2 regions of the Kitasatospora sp. NPDC032150 genome follow, and region 2 is predicted to be linked to the other one. Evidence: predicted binding sites of a transcription regulator. Region 2 holds the regulator's gene; the other holds the start of a gene.

Region 1 (9,232 bases), on a different contig from region 2:
ACTCGTCGCCGGTGGCCTGCACGATGGCCGGGTCGGGGGCAGGGGTGGCCATGGTCCAGATGTCGCCCGCCTCCTGGTGGGCGAACACCTCGATCGAGAAGCGCTCGCCGGGTTTGACGGTGAGTGGTCCCGAGGTCTGGGTGAACATCGTGCCGTGGTCGAGTTTGCCGGTGGTCATCTTGTGGACGGCCACCTCACCCAGGGTGGCCGCGACAGCCGGCACGACGGCCACCGTCAGCAGGACTCGGCGCCACTGCCGCTTCATGGGTTCCCTCTCGGTGAGTGACGGGCCAGGGAGTCCATCGGCTCCTGGTGGGCCGTCTGTTGCTCGCGCTCGCGGACAGCCTGGCGCTGGTCGTAGGCGGCGCGGGTGTTCGGGTTGTCCGGTGCGTCGGTGAGGGGGTGCCGGCCGGGGCGGCCGAAGCGCCGCCAGACGGGCTGGTCACCGTCCCAGGTGGTCGGCCAGGACCTCGATGGTGCGGCGCCGGGTGGTGTACATCGAGACCGCCGAGCCATCGGCGAAGTGCAGCCGGAACCGGGCCATCGCCTGCCACCTCGGGCGCCGCTCGATCCGGGCGACGAGGTGCCGGGGCGCGTGCCACAGCAACTGGCCGGCCTTGCGGATGTCCAGCGCAGTAACGAAGGCGGTCCGGCGGTCGGTGACCACCAGCAGCCTGGACATCGCGCCGCCCGTCGTGGTGGGAAAGCCGTCCGCGAGGCTGCCGGAGCCTCCCGATACCCCGCCCAGCTGCCCCAGCGCGTTGCCGACCCGTGCGCCCACGCCGTGCCCAACGCCCTTGGCGCCCGCCACGGGTACCACCGTCGCCACGTCGAGCAACTGCTCGCCGGGCTCCAGCAGCGGTTCTACGGCCAGGCGGTAACGGTTCATCAGTGTCTCTGTCACCGCGGCAGAGTAGCGGGCGGCGATCACCCCACGTTCAGGCGGGTCCGCCGGATGCGGCGGCTCCACGTGTACCGGCACCGGTTGGCTGCGTAGGTGAAAACGGAGAGCACTTGTCGGCGGGTTCGGAGAGCGGTCGTCGGCTGTCGGCGCCCGAATGAGTTGAGGCGGGAAGAGCGGCGGGCGCCGACCAGCAGGTCGCGAAGGCCGCGCTCGGCACCCTCGCCCGTAGCGGCTGGCTCACCGGCTCACCCGTCCGGTACATGCTGCGCCCCGGCACCCGCTACCAGCCCCAGGAGCAGTACGACCAGACGCACCTGGCCGACCGTCCGCACGCCAGCCCGGCCCGCGCCCTGACGCGCTGTACCGCCGACCCGGTGGCGCGCCACCGCGGGACGTTCGACGCGCCGGGCGGGAGGTTCTACTGCGGCAGTGTGCGGCCGATGCTTTCCTTCCACAGGCTGCGGGCCCGGTCCAGGTGTAGCAGCGCGATGTACCACCACAGCTCGTCGCCCCCGGCCGGGTCGCCCGCGGTGGTGCGGCGCGCGGCGCTCTGGGCCTCCTGCAGCGCACTGCTGACGTGCCACCACGCCGGGGCCGTGCTGTCCAAGGAGGCGATGCGGCGCCGGACGCTCTCGCTGACCGTCTCCCACAGCGCTTGCAGGGTGTAGCGCAGAGAGCGCTCGTCGGGCGCCTCGGCCTCCGCTGGCGGGATAGTGGGATCGAGGACGACGCGCCCCCAGGTGTTGATGCACTGCGCGACCAACGCGAGCGTGACGTGCAGTAGCGGAACGCTCCTGGGGGCAGCGACCGTGCCGAGGACGGCCGGCGCGTTCGGGGAGGGCTCGAGGAACCCGGCCCCGCCGGCGGCGTTCGCGTCGCGGACCAGGGAGGCCGCTCGCGCGGCGTTGCCGTGTCAGCGCGACGACCTCGGATGGTTCAACCCGGCCGACCGCTGCTACTGGAAGGCGGAGCAGCCCCAGCCGCCGGCTGGCGATCCGTCCTGGCAGGCTCTGGAGGAGTGGGTACGGCGCCTGAGCGACATCCATACCGCCGGTGTGTCGCTGGAGCAGGTCGGTCGCCATCCCGAGGCCAGCCGCGCGGTGAGGCGGGTCAGCTGCGGGATCAGCGCCTTCGGAGCGCTGCGCAGGCTGAGCAGGCCGACGTCGCCTTCGAACTGGGATGCGCGATTGCGGCGATCGAACGCGCCGACACCCACCTGCGCCGGGCGCAGCACCTCGCCGCAGAGCTGGTCTACACCGGGCCGGTCCCGGGCGTCTGAACGCCGGCCCGGGAGGATGGTCTCGGGAGCGGCGGCCCGCTCTTGCGCCGTCCCCCGCTCTTGCACCGTCGGCGCTTTGGACCGCGTGTGCGGGTCGTGGCAGCGCAGCGGTACGCGGGCCGTACAGGCCTGCCCGGGTTCAGGCACGACGGTGAGGCTCAACCAGGTCGGTGAGGCCGAGAAGGTCGAACACTCGGGCGACGATCGGTGCCGTCACGTCCGTGACTCTCAGGACGACACCTTCCTCCTGCGCCTGGCGATGGAGCCGCTCCAGGACGTCTGCGCCCGAGCAGTCGCAGAATCGCACCTGTGCGAAGTCGAGGTCGACGCGCCTGCGCCTGGGCCGGCGCGCTAGGCACTCCTTGACGCGGAGGTCGAGCTCGGGCGCGGTGGCGAGGTCGATCTCGCCCGTGACCGCGACGGTGGCCTGGCCGTCCCACCAGGCGACGGCGGTGCGGAAGTCGTTGCCGTTCACAGCCATGGGTCCACCTCCCATAGCCGGTGCAGTATCCACTCCCAGAGGTCGCGGGGGTCATCGCGTGACCGCGCCGGTGCGTCCGCCGGTGCGATCCGCACCGGGCCCGCCCGAACGAGCGGTTCGGCCCCCTGGCGCATCGCTGCTCCGGGGGGAGTGGGCTCGGGGCGCCCGGCGTCCCGGATGACCCGGACGGATACCTGTCGGTGCGCGGCCGGGGGCCGGCCCGAGGCGCGGGCGGTATCCGGTTGAGGCCGGGCGCTCTCGCGTTCGGCGTCGTAGGCGGCTCGCAGCTGGGGATCGTGCAGGACCTCGTAGGCGGCGACCACCGCGCCGAGTCGCTCCGCCGATCCCGGCTCGACGGGGCGGCTGTCGGGGTGCAGCAGCCGGACCAGGGTGCGGTAGGCCGAGGTGACCTGTCGCGCGGACGCCGTGGGCTCCACTCCCAGCACCGCGTAGTGATCGCGTCGGTCTCGCGATCGGGTCATGGCGGACCACCTCCCGGGTGACCCCGGCAAACCTCCTCATAGATCTGGATAGAACCTTGGCCAGCGCTTGTCAAGATGCCCGAAATGGAGATATATGGACTGATGGGTAGACTCCCGCGAGAGCCTCATCGCTGTCACCGACCCACGAGGAGAGTGATCCGTGATGTTGATGCGAACCGATCCGTTCCGCGAGCTCGACCGGCTCACCCAGCAGCTGCTGGGCACCACGGCCCGGCCGGCGGCGATGCCGATGGACGCCTATGAGAGCGACGGATCCTTCCTGATCCGCCTCGACCTGCCCGGCATCGCGCCCGAGAGCATCGACCTGAACGTCGAGCAGAACGTCCTGACGGTCAAGGCCGAGCGGTCGGCACCGGAGATCGAGGACCGCGAGATGGTCGTCGCCGAACGGCCCTACGGCGTCTTCAGTCGCCAGGTGTTCCTCGGCGATACTCTCGCGGCCGATAAGATCGAGGCCGACTACGACGCTGGCGTGCTCACGATCCGCATCCCGATAGCCGAACAGGCCAAGCCGCGCAAGATCGAGATCACGAGCAGCGGCGAGAAGAAGCAGATCACCGGCTGAGCAGTGCACCGCCAGCCTGTCTGGCGGGTGCAGCCTTGGCAGGCCCGGCGGACTCCTGGTGTACGCCCGGGGTTGTCACCCGGGCCGTCGCCGGGGACAGCGATCCGAGTCGTCTCCGCCCCCGCCCGGTCGGGCTGACAGGGGGGCGAGTGATCTCCGTCGTGAGGCCGCGACATTGCCGGGCTCGCGGGAATCTCGGCCTGCTGAAGGGTTTCTCCCAACGCGCCGTTGTCCGCATGCGGGCCCCCTCAGTACCCGGCGTTGTCGTGCACCGCGCTGGTCCCGGACTGCGGTGCGATGTCCTGTTTGTCCTGCGCCAAGGAGGTGCGGAGGGCTTCGCGTATGGCTTCCAGGCGTGCGAGGCAGACGTCCATCGAGGCGATGGCGGCGCCGCTGTCGGTCCGCATCCGGCGTCCGACGGCTTCGAGCTGGTTCTCGATCCGCTGCCAGCGCGCCTCCGCGGCGGCCAGGGGGTCAGGCGCGCTGCTGGTCGCTGTCATGGCGCAGCTGATCGGTGTGCTGGGCGAGGTCGTCGAGGCGGTGGGCGATCCGGGGGTGATGGCTGCCGAGGTGGGGGCGGATGGCGGCCAGGGGTGTGAGGAGTTCGGCGGCGTCCGGGGCGCCGAGCGCGGTGTGGAGGTCATTGAGCGCGGGGCGGGCAGCCGGGGTGAGGTCGCTCAGGGCGGTGACCTGGGCGGCGAGCCGGCGCAGGTCGGCGGCGTTCGCACGGGCCCAAGTGGTGACGGCGCGTTCGGCGGCGCGCCGGTCGCGGACCGCCTTGACCCGTCCGGCGCCGGTGGGCGCGCCCGGGTCGGTGGCGGGCTTGAGGCGCAGGTAGCGGTTCTCGGCGGCCTGGCGACTGGCGACGCCCATGGGCTGGGCGAGGTCGGCCCAGGTGGCGCCCGAGGCACGGGCGGCTTCCACCAGCGGGGCCTCCCAGCTGGCGAGTTCGGTGCGCAGCTCGCGCAGCAGGAGCAGGGTGGCCAGTGCCTGCTCGGGGCTGGCCTGGGTGGTGGGCGGGGTCGTGGCGTGGGTGTCCTGGGCGGTACGGACGGCTTTGTTTATGGCGGCGAGCGCCGCGGCGGCGGCGAGGAAGGACGCCGGTCCGGCCGGCGGTGTGCCGCCGGTGGCGGGTGCTCCGGGCCGCTTTCCCATCGGTGTCACTCCTTTAGCGACTTTGGGGTTTGTCATCGGATGGATGACATGTTAGAACGGTTTCAGGTGAAGCGCACTGGCACCCATCGATCAGTGGAGGTGTTTCGCGATGCTGATGCGCACCGATCCGTTCCGCGAGCTGGACCGGCTGACCCAGCAGTTCCTGGGGGCGACGACGGGCACGTGGTCGCGGCCGACCCCGATGCCGCTGGACGCCTACCGCGCCGGCGGCGAGTACGTGATCTGCTTCGACCTGCCGGGGGTGGACCCGGAGGCGATCGACATCGATGTCGAGCGGAACATGCTGACCGTCAAGGCCGAACGGCGTCCCCGCCACGAGGGCGAGGATGTGAAGTGGGAGCTGTCCGAGCGTCCGCTCGGCGTGTTCTCCCGGCAGGTCATGCTCTCCGACACGCTCGACCCCGAGGGGATCAGTGCCGACTACGACTCCGGCGTGCTGACGCTGAAGATCCCGGTCGCCGAGAAGGCCAAGCCCCGCAAGATCGCCATCGGCCACAGCGGAAGCCGCAAGGAGATCAAGGCCTGACCGCGTCCCTGTGCCGTTCCGCGCCGCCCGCACCCCCCGGGCGGGCGGCGCGGAACATTCCCGCATCCGGCCCTGCATCCCCCGGTCCGGCTCGGCCAGTACCGGCCGATGAGACCGTGAGCGATGGGCGGCCGACACCGTTCGTGGTGAGGGCCGGCGGTGAGATCGACCTTGCCGCCGCCCCGCGGCTTCGCCACCGGCTGTCCGCGGCGCTTGAGGCGCATCGGGAGGTGGTGCTCGACTTGTCGGAGGTGACGTTCGTGGACTGCTCGGGTCTGGGTGTCCTTGTCCAGGCCCGCAACCAGGCCGACCGGTACGGCGGCCGGCTCTTCCTGCGCGGCGTCGGCGGGCCGGTGGCCAGGCTGCTCAGGCTCACCGGCCTCTATCGCCGCCTGGCCGCCGGGCCCTGACCGGCCCCGCACCTGGCCGGCCCGGTCCGTGCCGGGACGAAGGGAGGATTCGCGGTGACTCTTCGATGGGAGGCGTTCTTGGACCGGGTCCAGGAACGCGGCGAGTACGACATTGCTCAGGATGCCGACCGCGCGGCCCGCGTCGTGCTGGCCCTGCTCGGCGCCCATCTGGTCGGCGACGTGCGCGCGGAGCTCGCGGCGCGTCTGCCCGAGACCTTCGCTCTGATCTTGCTGAACCCCTTGCAGGCCGCCGAACCGCTCAGTCCCGAACGGTTCGTGCGCGCCACCGCTGCCTGGATCGAGGGGGCCACCGAGAAGACCGCCGTGTGGGACATCGGGGCCGTCCTGTCCACGGTGGCCGACGCCGCTGGCGACGAGCTGATGGAGCGCGTCCTGTTCCAGCTTCCGCCCGGCTACGACGTCCTGTTCGGCCGCCCCGCCCCCGGCCACCGACCCTGACCCTTTTCGTGCCGCCGCCCATGCCGCGGCGGCCCGCCCGGAAGGCACGCCCATGACCCGGCACCGCCGCCTGATCCAGCAGGTCCGCCAACTCGGCCGCTATCCCAGCGACGAGGAAGCCGAACGCGTCCTGGACACGGTCCTGGCCGTCCTCGGCTCCCAGCTCACCGGCGACGAACGCTGCGAGCTGGCCGCCACGCTCCCCGAGCGGGCCCGCGCCGTCTTCGCCTCGCAGATCCCCCTGCCCGAACCCGTCGCCGCCCCCGCCTTCGTCGAAGCCGTCGCCCGGGCCCTGAACACCAGCCTCACCAGTGCCCGTTGGGACGCCTCCTCCGTCCTGGCCGGCCTCGCGATGCTCGGTGGCGAGCGGCTCACCGACCGCCTCCTCGCAGGCCTGCCCCGCAGCTACGCGCTCCTATTTGGCCGCGCCGACCTCACCCCTGCCGCCGCCTGAATCCCGCCCGGGCGGGAACCCGCCGGCGCGCCCGGTCGCGCGAGGCACCCGCCCGGTGCTACGCGGATGCGTGTCCATTGCCGGGGGTCCGGTCCAGGTCGGCCTCCAGTTCCTCCACCCGGGTCTGGAGATCGAGTACCCGGCGCGCGCCTTCCAGGGTCAGTCCCTCGCTGATCAACTTCACCAGGGCGGCGACCCGGTCGATCTCCCGGCGCGAGTACCTGCGCTGGCCGCCCGCGGAACGCACCGGCACCACCACGCCCTGCTCGTCCAGCCGGCGCAGAAAGGCCACATGGACATCCAGCATGGCGGCGACCTGCCCCACCGCGTAGAGCGCCGCATCCGGGTCGTCGATCGGCAGCACCACGATCTCACCTCGCCGCGCATGAAACCTCACCTCCATGTTACAGATTCCCTCCAGCCCCAGCCATGCGTTGCGCCGCCCACATCCGCATGGGTGCCGCGCGGCGGACAGCCCAAACACAGACTTGACATGATGCGACTCAAGTTTTATGTGTCGGTATAGGGAAGTTCTGTACGTGAATGCGATGAAGGAGGTCGGAGATGACTCGCGGAGTCGGAATCGATCTCGGAACGACGAACTCGGTGGTCTGCGTGCTGGAGGGTGGTGAGCCGGCCGTCATCACGAACACCGAGGGCGCGCGCACCACCCCGTCGGTGGTGGCGTTCGGCAAGGGCGGCGAAGTGCTCGTCGGCGAGGTCGCCAAGCGCCAGGCCGTCACCAACGTGGACCGCACCGCCAGGTCGGTGAAGCGCCACATGGGCGAGAGCGACTGGCACTTTCCGGAGAAGGGGGACGTGGACGGCAAGCGGTACACCGCGCAGGAGATCTCGGCGCGGGTGCTGCAGAAACTGAAGCGTGACGCAGAGGCATACCTGGGTGAGGAGGTCACCGATGCGGTGATCACGGTGCCGGCGTACTTCAACGAGTCCCAGCGCACCGCGACCAAGGAGGCCGGGGAGATCGCGGGCCTGAAGGTGGCGCGGATCATCAACGAGCCGACCTCCGCCGCGCTGGCGTACGGGCTGGACAAGGAGAACGACCAGACGGTGCTGGTCTTCGACCTGGGCGGCGGTACGTTCGATGTGTCGCTGCTGGAGATCGGGGAGGGCGTGGTGGAGGTGAAGGCCACCTCCGGCGACACCCACCTGGGCGGTGATGACTGGGACCAGCGGATCGTCGACCATCTGGTCCAGCAGTTCAAGAGCGGCTACGGCATCGACCTGTCCAGGGACAAGATGGCCGCACAGCGTCTGCGCGAGGCCGCCGAGAAGGCGAAGATCGAGCTGTCCGCCGCCACCGAGACGACGATCAACCTGCCCTACATCAGCGCCTCCTCCGAAGGGCCGCTGCACCTGGACGGGAAGCTCACCCGCGCCCAGTTCGAGCAGATGACCGCCGATCTGCTGGAACGCTGCGAGGGCCCCTTCCACCAGGCCGTGAAGGACGCCAAGATCAAGGTCTCGGACGTCGACCACGTCATCCTGGTCGGCGGCTCCACCCGGATGCCGGCCGTCACCGACCTGGTGAAGAAGCTCACCGGCAAGGACCCGCACAAGGGCGTCAACCCGGACGAGGTCGTCGCCGTCGGCGCCGCCCTGCAGGCCGGCGTGCTCAGGGGCGAGGTCAAGGACGTCCTGCTGCTGGACGTCACCCCGCTGTCGCTGGGCATCGAGACCAAAGGCGGCATCATGACCAAGCTGATCGAGCGCAACACCACAATCCCGACCAGGCGCTCGGAGGTCTTCACCACCGCCGAGGACAACCAGCCCTCGGTGACCGTGCAGGTGTACCAGGGCGAGCGCGAGATCGCCGCATACAACAAGAAGCTCGGCATGTTCGAACTCACCGGCATCGCCCCGGCTCCGCGCGGCGTGCCGCAGATCGAGGTCACCTTCGACATCGACGCCAACGGCATCATGCACGTCGGCGCGAAGGACCTCGGCACCGGCAAGGAGCAGAAGATGACCGTCACCGGCGGCTCCGCCTTGCCCAAGGACGACATCGACCGCATGATCCGCGAGGCGGAGCAGCACGCTGAGGAGGATCGCCGCCGCAAGGAGGCCGCCGAGGCCCGCAACCAGGGCGAGCAACTCCTCTATGGCACCGAGAAGTTCCTCAACGACAACCAGGACAAGGTACCCGCCGACGCGAAGAGCGAGGTCGAGACGGCCTTGGCGGACCTGGGGGAGAAGCTCAAGGGCGAGGACACCGCCGCGATCCGCGCGGCGAGCGACAACGTCGCCCGGGTCAGCCAGAAGCTCGGCCAGGCCCTCTACGCCCAGACCGCCCCCGGTGCACCGGGCGGCGCGACCGGCCAACAGGGCACGGAGGGGGAGGAAGTCGTGGACGCCGAGATCGTGGATGAGGACGAGCACAAGGGAGGCGCCGCATGACCACCCCGCCCAGGCCGAGCAAGAGCACTGAAGACCAGCGCCCGCCGGTGGTCATCC
Region 2 (13,038 bases):
GGTCTCGCCGGCCGGGCAGCCGCCGGGGCCCGCGGTGGTACGGACCGCGCCGACCGGCAGCAGGGTGCCGCAGGCGATCCGGATGCCGTTCGGCAGCTCGTTGTCGGCCTCGACGATCGCGCCGTCGCCGATCACGGCCCCGTCGAGCGAGGTGCGGGCCCCGATCGTGGCGTAGGCGCCGACGATGGAGTCCTTGACGAAGGCGTCCGCGCTGATCACCGCGCCTGGCAGGATCACGCTGCCTTCGACGATCGCGCCGGGCTCGACCACCGCGCCGTCGGAGACCACCGTGCCGCAGCTGAGCACCGCGCCCGGCTGGACGTCGGCGTCGGGCAGCAGCAGGGCCTCACCGGTCGGTCCCGGCACCGCCGGGGAGTCGACCTTGCCGAGCACCAAGTCGGCCGAACCGCGGACGAAGGCGGCCGGGGTGCCCAGGTCGAGCCAGTACGAGGTGTCGACCACGCCGCGAAGCAGGGCGCCGCTGTTCAGCAGCTCGGGGAAGGTCTCGCGCTCGACGGAGACCTCGCGGCCGGTGGGGATCCGGTCGATCACCGATCGGGTGAAGACGTAGCACCCGGCGTTGATCTGGTCGGTGACGATCTGCTCGGGGGTCTCGGGCTTCTCCAGGAACTCCAGCACCCGCCCGTTCCCGTCGGTGGGCACCAGGCCGAAGGCACGCGGGTCCTCGACCCGGGTGAGGTGCAGGGTGACGTCGGCGCCGGTGGCGACGTGGCCGTCGCGCAGCGCGGCGATGTCCACGCCGGAGAGGATGTCGCCGTTGAAGACGAGCACCGGCTCGTCGGGGCCGCAGGTGAGGCCGGAGGCGGCGTTGCGGATCGCACCGCCGGTTCCGAGCGGCTCCTTCTCGGTGAGGTAGACCAGCTCGATGCCGTAGGGGCTGCCGTCCTTGAAGTGGTCGACGAAGACCTCGGCGAGGTACGAGGTGGCCAGCACGACGCGGGTCACCCCGGCCGCGGCGGCGCGGGCCAGCTGGTGCGCGATGAAGGGCACTCCGGCGACGGGGAGCATCGGCTTGGGAGTGTGGGTGGTCAGCGGGCGCAGTCGTGTGCCCTTTCCACCGACCAGCATGATCGCTTCGGTCATGGTCCGCGCTTCTCCCCTTGTTCCGGTGTGATGGCCGTTCCGGTACGGCGGCCCGGCCGGTCTGCTGGCTGGTGCCGTCGTTCGGAAGCCCGATGCGGGCCCGTAGGCGCCTACTGTATTTCCTTCCAAAGCAGGCACGTTCCAACGGCTGCTTGATCTTTATCACTGAATCATTGAAGAACCCCACGGACGATCGACCGGCTGCTTAAACGAACATTAACGGTCGACAAAGATCAAGAAGGCCGGAATGAGTTCGGCCCCCATCCCCGGGCAGGGGACGGGGGCCGAACATCGACGGCCACGCCGCAGGTCAGACCTCGACCGGTGCCGGATCCGGCACCGGCTGGGCCTTCACCGAGTCGAGCAGCAGCTGGGCCACATCGACCACCTTCAGGTGTTCCTTCGCGGCACCCTCGTTCTTCTTGCCGTTGACCGAGTCGGAGAGCATCACCAGGCAGAACGGGCAGGCGGTGGAGACGATGTCCGGGTTGAGCGACAACGCCTCGTCCACGCGCTCGGTGTTGATGCGCTTGCCGATCCGCTCCTCCATCCACATCCGGGCACCACCGGCGCCGCAGCAGAAACCGCGCTCCTTGTGGCGGTGCATCTCCTGCTGGCGCAGACCCGGGACCTTGTCCATGATCTCGCGCGGCGGGCTGTAGACCTTGTTGTGGCGGCCCAGGTAGCAGGGGTCGTGGTAGGTGATCAGGCCCTCGACCGGGTTGACCGGGATGAGCTTGCCCTCGTCGATCAGGTGCTGCAGCAGCTGGGTGTGGTGGATGACCTCGAAGTGGCCGCCCAGCTGCGGGTACTCGTTGGCGATGGTGTTGAAGCAGTGCGGGCAGGTGGCGACGATCCGCTTGACCGGAGCGTCCTCCAGCGCCGCGTTCAGCGTCTCGACGTTCTGCGCACCGAGCATCTGGAACAGGAACTCGTTGCCCAGACGGCGGGCGGAGTCACCGGTGCAGGACTCCTCCTTGCCGAGGATCGCGAACTTGACGCCCGCGGTGTGCAGCAGCTCCGCGAAGGCCTTGGTGGTCCTCTTCGCCCGGTCCTCCAGGGCGCCGGCGCAGCCGACCCAGTACAGGTACTCGACCTCGGCGGGCTCGATGTCCTCGCCGATGATCGGCACCTCGATGCCGGTCTCCTTCTTGAGTTCCTTGACCCAGTCCAGGCGGGCCTTGGTGGCCATGCCCCACGGGTTGCCCTTGTTCTCCAGGTTCTTGAGCATCGTCCCGGCCTCGGTCGGGAACGAGGACTCGATCATCACCTGGTAGCGGCGCATGTCGACGATGTGGTCGATGTGCTCGATGTCGACCGGGCACTGCTCGACGCAGGCACCGCAGGTGGTGCAGGACCACAGCACGTCCGGGTCGATGACGCCGCTCTCCTCGGCGGTGCCGATCAGCGGGCGCTCGGCCTCGGCCAGCGCGGCGGCCGGCACATCGGCCAGCTGCTCGGCGGTCGCCTTCTCCTCGCCCTCCATGTCCTTGCCGCCGCCGGCCAGCAGGTAGGGCGCCTTGGCGAAGGCGTGGTCGCGCAGCGACATGATCAGCAGCTTGGGCGACAGCGGCTTGCCCGTGTTCCAGGCCGGGCACTGCGACTGGCAACGCCCGCACTCGGTGCAGGTCGAGAAGTCGAGGATGCCCTTCCACGAGAAGTGCTCGACCTGGGAGACGCCGAAGACCGCGTCCTCGGCCGGGTCCTCGAAGTCGATCGGCTGGCCGCCGCTGGTCATCGGCTGCAGCGCGCCGAGCGCCACCGCGCCGTCGGCGTTCCGCTTGAACCAGATGTTCGGGAAGCCCAGGAAGCGGTGCCAGGCGACACCCATGTCGGTGTTCAGCGAGACCGTGATCATCCAGATGAAGGAGACCGAGATCTTGATCGTCGCAGTCAGCCAGAGCAGGTTGTGCAGGGTGCCGATGCTCAGCCCGGAGAACGCCTTCACCAGCGGGTACGAGACCACGTACGCGGCCGAGTAGTGGTCGACCCCGGCCTGCGCACCCTCCAGGCCGCGCAGGGTCAGGATCGCCGCACCGATGATCAGGATGACCGCTTCGATGAAGTAGGCGAAGCCCATGTTGGACCCCGCGAAGCGGGACTTGCGGCCCGCCTTGTTCGGCAGGCTCAGCTGGCGGATCACGGTCAGCACCGCGATGCCGAGGAAGGTCACCAGGCCGAGCAGCTCCTGGAACACCAGGTACGGCGTCCAGTCACCGACGACCGGGACCTCGAAGTCCGGGTCGAAGAGCTGACCGAACGCGCCGACCAGGGTGAGGATCAGCGCGTAGAAGCCGACGGCGACGCACCAGTGGGCGACACCGACGATGCCCCACTTGTTCATCCGGCTGTGCCCGAGGAACTCCCGGATCAGGGTCACCGTCCGGGCGGCCGGGTCGTTGATCCTCGATCCGGCCGGGACGGGCTGGCCGAGCCGGACGAACCGGTAGATCTGCGCGATGGCACGAGCGAACAGCGCCACGCCGACCACGGTCGTGCCCAGTGAGATGAGGATCGCTGCTAGCTGCATCCGGCTTCTCCGTACTCCAGTGGCGGTGAAGGTATAGGTCGGTCAAGTGTACTCGTGGGTAACTTAACCACCCACCGGCCGGACCTTATCGCCCATTAGCACTGATCCAGAAGGTGCTCAAGGTATGGCGGCAGTCACGTAAGGCCATACTCACTCATTCGGGCGAAAACGGAAGAGGCGGACGCCCGCCGCAGCAAACTTGAGCCGACTCGACTCATGGCTGTTGACTCGTTCGTGCCCCTCGTGCATGCTTGAGCCCGTAAAGCTCAACTTCTCGTCGGAGGTATCCACGATGGCACGTGCGGTCGGCATCGACCTCGGTACGACTAACTCGGTCGTCAGCGTTCTGGAGGGCGGCGAGCCCACCGTCATCACGAACGCCGAGGGCGCCCGGACCACGCCGTCCGTCGTCGCCTTCGCTAAGAACGGCGAAGTCCTGGTCGGCGAGGTCGCCAAGCGTCAGGCGGTCACCAACGTCGACCGCACCATCCGGTCGGTCAAGCGCCACATGGGCACCGACTGGAAGATCAACCTGGACGGCAAGGACTTCAACCCCCAGCAGATCTCCGCCTTCATCCTGCAGAAGCTGAAGCGCGACGCCGAGGCCTACCTGGGCGAGACCGTCACGGACGCGGTCATCACCGTCCCGGCGTACTTCAACGACTCCGAGCGCCAGGCCACCAAGGAGGCCGGTGAGATCGCGGGTCTGAACGTCCTGCGCATCGTCAACGAGCCGACCGCCGCCGCCCTGGCCTACGGCCTGGACAAGGACGACCAGACCATCCTGGTCTTCGACCTCGGTGGTGGCACCTTCGACGTCTCCCTGCTGGAGATCGGCGACGGCGTCGTCGAGGTGAAGGCCACCAACGGTGACAACCACCTCGGTGGTGACGACTGGGACCAGCGGGTCGTCGACCACCTGGTGAAGGTCTTCCAGGCCGGCCACGGAGTCGACCTGTCGAAGGACAAGATGGCCCTGCAGCGTCTGCGCGAGGCCGCCGAGAAGGCCAAGATCGAGCTGTCCTCGTCCTCCGAGACCTCGATCAACCTGCCCTACATCACCGCCTCGGCCGAGGGCCCGCTGCACCTGGACGAGAAGCTCACCCGGGCCCAGTTCCAGCAGCTGACCGCGGACCTGCTGGAGCGCTGCAAGGTTCCGTTCCACAACGTCATCAAGGACGCCGGCATCCAGCTGTCCGAGATCGACCACGTGGTCCTGGTCGGTGGCTCGACCCGTATGCCCGCCGTCTCCGAGCTGGTCAAGGAGCTGACCGGCGGCAAGGAGGCCAACAAGGGCGTCAACCCGGACGAGGTCGTCGCCATCGGCGCCTCGCTGCAGGCCGGTGTCCTCAAGGGCGAGGTCAAGGACGTCCTGCTGCTGGACGTCACCCCGCTGTCCCTCGGCATCGAGACCAAGGGCGGCATCATGACCAAGCTGATCGAGCGCAACACCACGATCCCGACCAAGCGCTCGGAGATCTTCACCACGGCCGAGGACAACCAGCCGTCCGTGCAGATCCAGGTCTACCAGGGCGAGCGCGAGATCGCGGCCTACAACAAGAAGCTCGGCATGTTCGAGCTGACCGGCCTGCCGCCGGCCCCGCGCGGCCTGCCGCAGATCGAGGTCACCTTCGACATCGACGCCAACGGCATCATGCACGTGGCCGCGAAGGACCTCGGCACCGGCAAGGAGCAGAAGATGACCGTCACCGGCGGCTCCTCGCTGCCGAAGGACGAGGTCGACCGGATGCGCCGCGAGGCCGAGCAGTACGCGGAGGAGGACACCAAGCGCCGCGAGGCCGTCGAGACCCGCAACCAGGGCGAGCAGCTCGTCTACTCGACCGAGAAGTTCATCGCCGACAACGCCGACAAGCTCCCGGCCGAGGTCAAGACCGAGGTCGAGACCGCGATCGCCGAGCTGAAGGAGAAGCTCAAGGGCGAGGACATCGCGGCGATCCGCGAGGCCACCGAGAAGGTCTCCACCACCGCGCAGAAGCTGGGCCAGGCCCTCTACGCGCAGAACGAGGCCGCCGGCGCCCCGGCCGGTGACGCCGCCGCCGGTGCCGCCCACGACGACGTCGTCGACGCCGAGATCGTCGACGAGGACAAGCCCAAGGGTGGTGCGGCATGACGGAGAAGCGCCAGGGCGGCAAGCCCGGCGACGACTCCGCCGCCGAGGAGGCCGTCCTCAAGGCCGCCGAGGAGGCCGTCGCGGACGCCTCCACCGACGAGCTCGCCGCTGCCAAGCGCGAGGCCACCGAGCGGACGGCCGACCTGCAGCGCCTCCAGGCCGAGTACCAGAACTACCGCAAGCGGGTCGAGCGCGACCGGCTGACGGTTCGCGAGATCGCGGTCTCCAACATCCTGGAGACCCTGATCCCGGTGCTGGACGACATCGGCCGGGCCCGCGAGCACGGCGAGGTGACGGGTGGCTTCAAGTCCGTCGCCGAGTCGCTGGAGATGGTCGTCGCCAAGCTGGGCCTGCAGCAGTTCGGCAAGGAGGGCGAGCCCTTCGACCCGACCATGCACGAGGCGCTGATGCACAGCTACTCCTCGGACGTCACCGAGGACACCTGCGTGCAGATCCTCCAGCCCGGCTACCGCATCGGCGAGCGGATCATCCGCCCGGCGATGGTCGCGGTGGCCGAGCCCCAGCCGGGGAGCCAGAGCACGTCCGCCCCGGAGGCCTCCGACAAGCCGGAGTCCGACAAGGGTGACGGTGCGGCCGAAAGCTGACACTCTGTGCGCTGCGGAGTCGTACGTCGTCCATCGTTGCGACGGACGGCTCCGCAGCGCCGTATCCGCGAGCATTGACCGTTATTTCTGGCCTGGGAGGTGGCGGCAGCCATGAGCACCAAGGACTACGTGGAGAAGGACTACTACAAGGTCCTCGGTGTGCCCAAGGACGCCACCGCCGCCGAGATCAAGAAGACGTACCGCAAGCTGGCCCGGGAGTTCCACCCCGACGCCAACAAGGGTGACGCCAAGGCCGAGGAGCGTTTCAAGGACATCTCCGAGGCGTACGACGTCCTCTCGGACGAGAAGCGCCGCAAGGAGTACGACGAGGCCAGGTCGCTGTTCGGCGCGGGCGGCTTCCGCGGTGGTGGGGCCGGCGGCGGCAGCTACAACTTCGACTTCGGCGACCTGTTCAGCGGCTCGCAGGGCGGCGGCGGGGGCATCGGCGACGTCTTCGGCGGGCTGTTCGGGGGCCGCGGCGGCCGGCAGGCCCAGCCGCGCCGGGGCGCCGACGTCGAGACCGAGGTGACGCTGAGCTTCGAGGAGGCCGTGGACGGCGCCACCGTCCCGCTCCGGATGACCAGCCAGGCCCCGTGCCGCAGCTGTTCCGGCACCGGTGCCAAGGCCGGCACCACGCCCAGGGTCTGCCCGACCTGTGTGGGCGCGGGCACCGTCAGCCGGGGCCAGGGCGCCTTCGCGCTCTCCGACCCCTGCCGGGACTGCAAGGGCCGCGGCATGCTGGTCGACGACCCGTGCACCGTCTGCCACGGCAGCGGCCGCGCCAGCTCCGCCCGAACCATGCAGGTCCGCATCCCCGCCGGGGTGCAGGACGCCCAGCGCATCCGGCTCAAGGGCAAGGGTGCCCAGGGCGAGCGCGGTGGCCAGCCCGGCGACCTCTATGTCACGGTCCACGTGGACTCGCACCCGGTCTTCGGCCGCAAGGGCGACAACCTCACCGTGACGGTCCCGGTCAGCTTCCCCGAGGCCGCGCTCGGCGGCACCATCGAGGTGCCGACGCTGAACGGCCCCGCCGTGAAGCTCAAGCTGCCGCCCGGCAGCGCCAACGGCCTCACCATGCGGGCCCGTGGCAAGGGTGCCACCCGCAAGGACGGCACCCGCGGCGACCTGCTGGTCACCGTGGAGGTCGTGGTCCCCAAGAACGTCACCGGCGACGCACTGAGCGCACTGGAGCACTATCGCGAGGCCACCGCCTCGGACGACCCGCGTGCCGCCCTCTTCAAGGCGGCGGAGGGAGCGTGACCAGATGAACCAGGACCAGACCGGCTCCGGCAACCCGATCGGCCCGGGCCTCGGGGAGGGGCTCCCGGGCGGTCCCCGCCCGGGCCGGGCCTCCTCGTCCCGTGCCAACCCCGCGGGTAGGACCAACTACGTGCTGACCGAGGACACCCCGGTCTACGTCATCTCGGTGGCCGCCGAGCTGTCCGGCCTGCACCCGCAGACCCTGCGTCAGTACGACCGCCTCGGCCTGGTCTGCCCCGACCGGACGGCGGGCCGCGGCCGGCGCTACTCCGCCCGCGACATCCAGCAGCTGCGCGAGGTCCAGCGCCTGTCCCAGGACGAGGGCATCAACCTGGCCGGCATCAAGCGCATCATCGAGCTGGAGAACCACGTCACCGCCCTCCAGTCCCGCATCGCCGAACTGGTCGGCTCCCTGGAGGACGCCGCCGCCACCCTCCAGCAGCGCGAGGCCGCCGTCCACGCCTCGTACCGCCGGGACCTCGTTCCGTACCAGCAGGTCCAGCAGTCGAGCGCTCTGGTGGTGTGGCGGCCGAAGCGGTAGAGATCGGCTCCTCCGCGAGCTGTTGGCGCCGCCTGCTGACGGGGTGCCAACAGCTCGCGCTCATGCGTAGAGTGCTCCCTGATAAGTCGGCTGCAACGGTCTGTCACAGGACCTGGTTCCCGGGACCTGGTTCCGGTCTGAGAACCCAACACGCGGTCGGCCTCGCCGGACGGAGCCAGAGGGATGGGAGGCCAGCAATGAGGGACCCAGGCATAGCCCAGTCCCAGGCTGATCCCCATGACGTGATTTCCCGATCCGCGAGATCCCTCTACCTTCGAGTAGTCGCTGAAGGAGGCCGGCTGAATGCGGCTGCAGAAGCCGATCCCGAGGCGAAAGCCGAGCTTCTGGAACTCGGGCTCCTGACTCCGGACAACGAAGATCCGACCGCGCTGATCGCCGCGGATCCCTCCCACATAGCAAGCCGTTTGGGCACGTACTGGCAGGAGCAGGCCCATTCGTTCCTGTCCCGGGCGGTCGCACTCCCCTCGGCCCTGCAAGAACTCACCCAGGCATACGGAGCGAGCAGCCCACCCACTGAGCAGGGCGGGCCGGTCGAATACGTCCACGGACTCGCCGAGATCAACCAGCGTCTGGAGATCCTCGTCGAGGGCGCCGCCAAAGAAGTACTGACGGCGCAGCCCGGCGGAAGTCGCCCTCAGGATCTGATCCGCAGGATCGGTGACCGCGACGTCATGCTGGTGCGCCGAGGAGTTTCCCGTCGGACGATCTATCAGCCCAGCGCACGTTACTCGGCACCGACCCGCCAATATGCCGAGCGCATGACCGATCAGGGTGCCGAGGTCAGGACCCTCGCCGAGCCGTTCACCCGGCTGATCATCGTCGACCGCGAGGTCGCCGTCATCCCGGTCCAGGGGGACTACGAACGCGCCGCGTTCGTCCACGATGCCGCAGTGGTGGCGCACCTGACAGCCACCTTCGAAGGTCTCTGGGACCGCGCAATTCCGTTTCCCGGCGCCACAGAGGTACCCCAGGAAGTGATCTCGAGGCTTCGCGCGGAAATCCTGCGGATGATGATCCAAGGCGTGGGCCACCGAGTCATCGCCAGAAGCCTCGGCATCAGCGAACGCACGCTGGCGCGGCACATAGCGGACATCCGCGAGGAGTACGAAGCGGAGACCTTGTTCCAACTGGGCTGGCGGATGGCCATGAGCTCACCACACCTGTTCAGCGCGAACGACGACCTCCTCCCGGAGGCATGACCGGCCGTTCGCCACCTTCAAGCGACGTCGGTCAGTTCCAGCCCCAGTCCTGGTCGACGGCAACCGCCTGCCCCCCGGCCACCGTTCGCGCGGAAGTCGGGTCAGCGACCACAACCGCGCGGTTCCAGCCCCAGTCGGCGAGGTACGCACTCTGCGGTACCGCGGTGCGGTCCTGAACGGAGGTAGTCGCAGGCGCTGCCTTGTTCCATCCCCAGTCGCTGGGGAGGGCCGACGGCACGGCGAGCAGCAGAGCGGTGATCGCTAGTCCATTGATCACGAACCGGGAAACGCGTCGCACGTCGCCACTCCTTGTCATGTATCCGCTATAACCGGCCGTATGCTAGTCGCCGGTTCGGAACGTCGGCAGCAGTACCCGAATGGCTGTTTGGCCCGAGCCATCAAAGCGCGACCAGCCGAGGTCACGCAAACAGTCGGCCCGCTGCAGAGGGTGTCATTCTTCCGCCTGGCAAAAAGATGACACCCCCGCTAATGGAAGCGCTTGATGTCCGTCCGTGAGTTGCGGCTGCCGACCGCTGTCATCTGACTGCCAGACATCGAGATGACACCCCGGGGCAGTGGACGGCGTCAACCGTCACCGGCGACGATCAGTGCACGCCCCACCCCGCGCACCAGTGCCCCGCCTCCCCCGTCGGAGCAAGGAACGCCGAAGACTGGTCAATAGCCAAGGGGCGTGTCCACACCAGCAGCATCACACTGCCCCTGCCAGACCGAACACCACACACCACACCCGCCCACCAGGACGTTTCTCTCCCCGGTAGGCCGTCCCCCGGAGTCGACATGAGTGAGCCCTACCTGCGCCAGCGCGCCGTCCAGACCCCTGAGGGTCGTCGCGCACGGGTGTTCCTGGCCGCGCCGCTGATGCGGTTGACCGGGCCGGCCGACAGCGTGGTGACCCTGGCCAGCCGGACCAGGCTGACCACCCTCCGCTCGACGCTGCTGCGCAGCGGCGCGGCCGTGTACAGCGCTCACCACAGCGACGCCTGGAGCGTGGAGGGCCGGGCGCCCGAGCCCCGGGTGCCGTCCGACTTCCGCGCGCTGCAGACCGCCGACCTGGTCTTCGCCTACGTCGGAGCCCCGCTCTCGGCCGGCGTGAGCCTGGAGCTCGGCTGGGCCTCCGCACTGCGCAAGCCGGTGGTGCTGCTGGTGGACGAGGCGATCACACACAACCCGCTGATCGCCACCATCGAGCAGGTCGCGCCGGTACTGCCGCTGGTCTTCGACGACACCTGGTCCCAGGAGGCGCTGCGCCACACCGTGGAGACCGCGCTCGACTGGGCGGGCATGGCCCTCTCCCTCCGCGAGGGCTTCTGGACCGCCCCCGGCGACACCTTCCCGACGCCCCGCCAGGAGCGTCCGGCCTCGGGCCCGTTCGACTACTGGGGCTCCGAGGTCGCGACCGGCTGACCGCCGCGCGTCACCCACCCGACGTCACCTCGCTTCCCCGCATCTGCCAGCCGAGTTGGAACAGCGTCTCGGCGTCGTACAGCTCACGCAGCCGGGAGATGTGCCCGGCCACCGTGCGCTCGCTCAGCCCCAGCCGGCTGGCGATCGCCCGCTGGGTCAGCCCCTGGGCGAGGAGGCGGCCGACCTGCTCATGGGCCGGGACCGCGCCGGCGTCCGGCTTGGCGCTGCGCCACTGGACCCGCTCGGCCCGCTCCCAGTCCCGCTCGAACACGCCCACCAGGAGGGCCACCACCGCCGGGTCCTCGATGAACGCCGCACTGCTGTTGTCCGCGGCGGCCGGGATCACCGCGATCCGCCGGTCGAAGACGAGCATGCGGGTGAACGGTTCGGCCAGGATCCTGATCTGCTCGCCCCATTCGCTGGTTACCGCCGCGTACTGGAGAGTTGACGGATCATCCCTGACCTCGGGCTGGTAGATCGTCCGGCTACTGCCGCCCCCGTCGAGGAAACGACGCAGACGCTCCATCGACTGGGCCAGATGTCCCGCCGGCCGTGGTCCGGGCTGCGCCGCCGATATCTCCTCCCGGCTGTCGGCCTCGATCTGGAGGATCCGATGCCGGATCTCCTCCATGTCGTCGACGTGCTGCACCTCGCTGGAGCGGTCCACCTTGCGCGGAGAGGCGTCGTAGGCCTCGGTCAACTCGCCGAGCAGCGAAGGCATCTGCTCCGCCTGCACCAGCATCCGGGTGCCGGCCGCCCGCAGCCCGGAACTGATCCGCTCGCCGACCGATCGCGGGTTCACCGCCGTCAGCGAAGCGTCCTCGGTGTGGTGGATCAGCAGCCCGAGTTCGAGCAGCCGCAGCACCGCTGGCGCATCGGCCTCCGCGACGTCGCGGAACAGCACCCGTCCGCCCTGCTCCAGCACCGCGAAGTACAGCGTCCGCTCGGCCTCGTCCGGCAGCGCGACCAGCCCGGCCTCACTCACCGCCACGCTCCTCACCCCGCATCAACCATCCGAGCTGGAAGAGCGTTTGGGCGCCGTAGCGGGCCCGCAGCCGGGCGATGTGTCCGGCGACCGTGCGCTCGCCGAGTCCCAGCCGGGTGGCGACGGCCCGCTGGGTGAGGCCGGCGGCGAGCAGGCGGCCGACCCGGTCGGGGGCGGAGCGGGTGGTGGGCCGCGCCTCGGGGGCGGACCAGCGGACGGCATCGGCGCGAGCCCAGTCCCGCTCGTAGACGGCGAGCAGGAAGGACAGGACGGCCGGGTCGGTGAGGAAGGCGGCCCGGCTGTGGTCGTCGGCCGCCGGGACGACGGCAACGGCGCGGTCGATGATGATCATCCGCTGGAACGGCTCGTCCAGCGCCCGGGCCTCGCCGCCGTGTTCGGCGATCGCGACCGCGTAGTCCACGGTGGCCGGTTCGCCCAGCACCACCGGCTGGTAGAGCGCGCGCAGCGACGCACCCCGGCGCACCAGCTCCAGATCCTGGCGCCGGGCCAGGGTCATGGTCTCGGGCCGCCTCGGTCCCGGCTGGGCGGTGAGCAGTTCGTGCCGGCACTCCGAGACCAGTTCGGCGATCCGGTGGCGGATCCGTTCGCCGCCTTCCAGGACCGCCGGTGCCGGCGGGTCCACGGGGGGCTTTCGGACCGAGTCGTACGCGCGGGCCAGTCCGTCGAGGACGGTCGGGAGTTCCTCCGCCTCCAGCAGCAGTCGGGTGGCCGACGAGCGCAGCCGGGCGCCGATCCGTTCGGCCACCGCGCGCGGGCTGACCGCGAAGTACGCGTCGTCGAGCGGGTTCTCCATCAGCAGGCCGATCCGGACCAGTTCGTCCCGGGCCGCCGAGTCGGCGGCGGAGATGCCCGCGGCCGGTATCCGGCCGCCTTCGGCGAGCACCGCCAGATATAGCCGGCGGGCGGCCCCACCCGGTACCCCGGTTCCCTGGTCGGCCACCGGATCCGCACCCAATTCGAGCACCCCTGCCGACTTCCCTCTGCCGTCCTCTGCCGTTCTGGATCATGATCTCAGCAGGCTCGGCCGTCGGAGTCGCTGGAGCCCCTGTAGCTGCGGGCCCCCCGCGGGCAGGCGCGGCTGCGCTCTGAAACCCGGGGGAAGCCCGCTGCGGCACGCCATTGCCGAGGCGCTTTCGGCGAGGCGGAGCAGCAACGCCTCGCCGACTCCGGTGCCGGGGGCCATCACCACACATGGCGTCCCGTCCGGCGCTCTTCC

Evidence for each region. Region 2 encodes HspR, which represses chaperone genes until heat shock. Its sites were predicted from a motif close to TTGAGNNNNNNNNNCTCAA; they were not measured.
Region 1: dnaK (molecular chaperone DnaK) is a predicted target of HspR. The motif match lies at 7,246-7,264, and genes of this name have one in related genera.

Annotation. Positions count from the first base shown of each region.
Region 1 is NZ_JBVIMH010000014.1:188,925-198,156, forward strand. Features, by position in the region: gene ACZ5ON_RS18895 (protease inhibitor I42 family protein) at 1-265, opposite strand, end outside; gene ACZ5ON_RS18900 (hypothetical protein) at 443-904, opposite strand; gene ACZ5ON_RS18905 (hypothetical protein) at 1,323-1,667, opposite strand; gene ACZ5ON_RS18910 (hypothetical protein) at 1,860-2,330, opposite strand; gene ACZ5ON_RS18915 (STAS domain-containing protein) at 2,323-2,664, opposite strand; gene ACZ5ON_RS18920 (J domain-containing protein) at 2,655-3,146, opposite strand; gene ACZ5ON_RS18925 (Hsp20/alpha crystallin family protein) at 3,310-3,732, shown strand; gene ACZ5ON_RS18930 (hypothetical protein) at 3,981-4,232, opposite strand; gene ACZ5ON_RS18935 (hypothetical protein) at 4,207-4,887, opposite strand; gene ACZ5ON_RS18940 (Hsp20/alpha crystallin family protein) at 4,997-5,434, shown strand; gene ACZ5ON_RS18945 (STAS domain-containing protein) at 5,551-5,844, shown strand; gene ACZ5ON_RS18950 (DUF2267 domain-containing protein) at 5,899-6,303, shown strand; gene ACZ5ON_RS18955 (DUF2267 domain-containing protein) at 6,356-6,757, shown strand; gene ACZ5ON_RS18960 (helix-turn-helix domain-containing protein) at 6,816-7,160, opposite strand; gene dnaK (molecular chaperone DnaK) at 7,322-9,175, shown strand; gene ACZ5ON_RS18970 (hypothetical protein) at 9,172-9,232, shown strand, end outside.
Region 2 is NZ_JBVIMH010000021.1:62,102-75,139, reverse strand. Features, by position in the region: partial or broken gene manB (mannose-1-phosphate guanylyltransferase) at 40-1,104, opposite strand; gene ACZ5ON_RS23750 (heterodisulfide reductase-related iron-sulfur binding cluster) at 1,415-3,634, opposite strand; gene dnaK (molecular chaperone DnaK) at 3,927-5,765, shown strand; gene grpE (nucleotide exchange factor GrpE) at 5,762-6,370, shown strand; gene dnaJ (molecular chaperone DnaJ) at 6,482-7,630, shown strand; gene ACZ5ON_RS23730 (heat shock protein transcriptional repressor HspR) at 7,635-8,171, shown strand; gene ACZ5ON_RS23725 (helix-turn-helix domain-containing protein) at 8,414-9,391, shown strand; gene ACZ5ON_RS23720 (hypothetical protein) at 9,423-9,689, opposite strand; gene ACZ5ON_RS23715 (hypothetical protein) at 10,190-10,816, shown strand; gene ACZ5ON_RS23710 (LuxR C-terminal-related transcriptional regulator) at 10,827-11,801, opposite strand; gene ACZ5ON_RS23705 (LuxR C-terminal-related transcriptional regulator) at 11,794-12,762, opposite strand.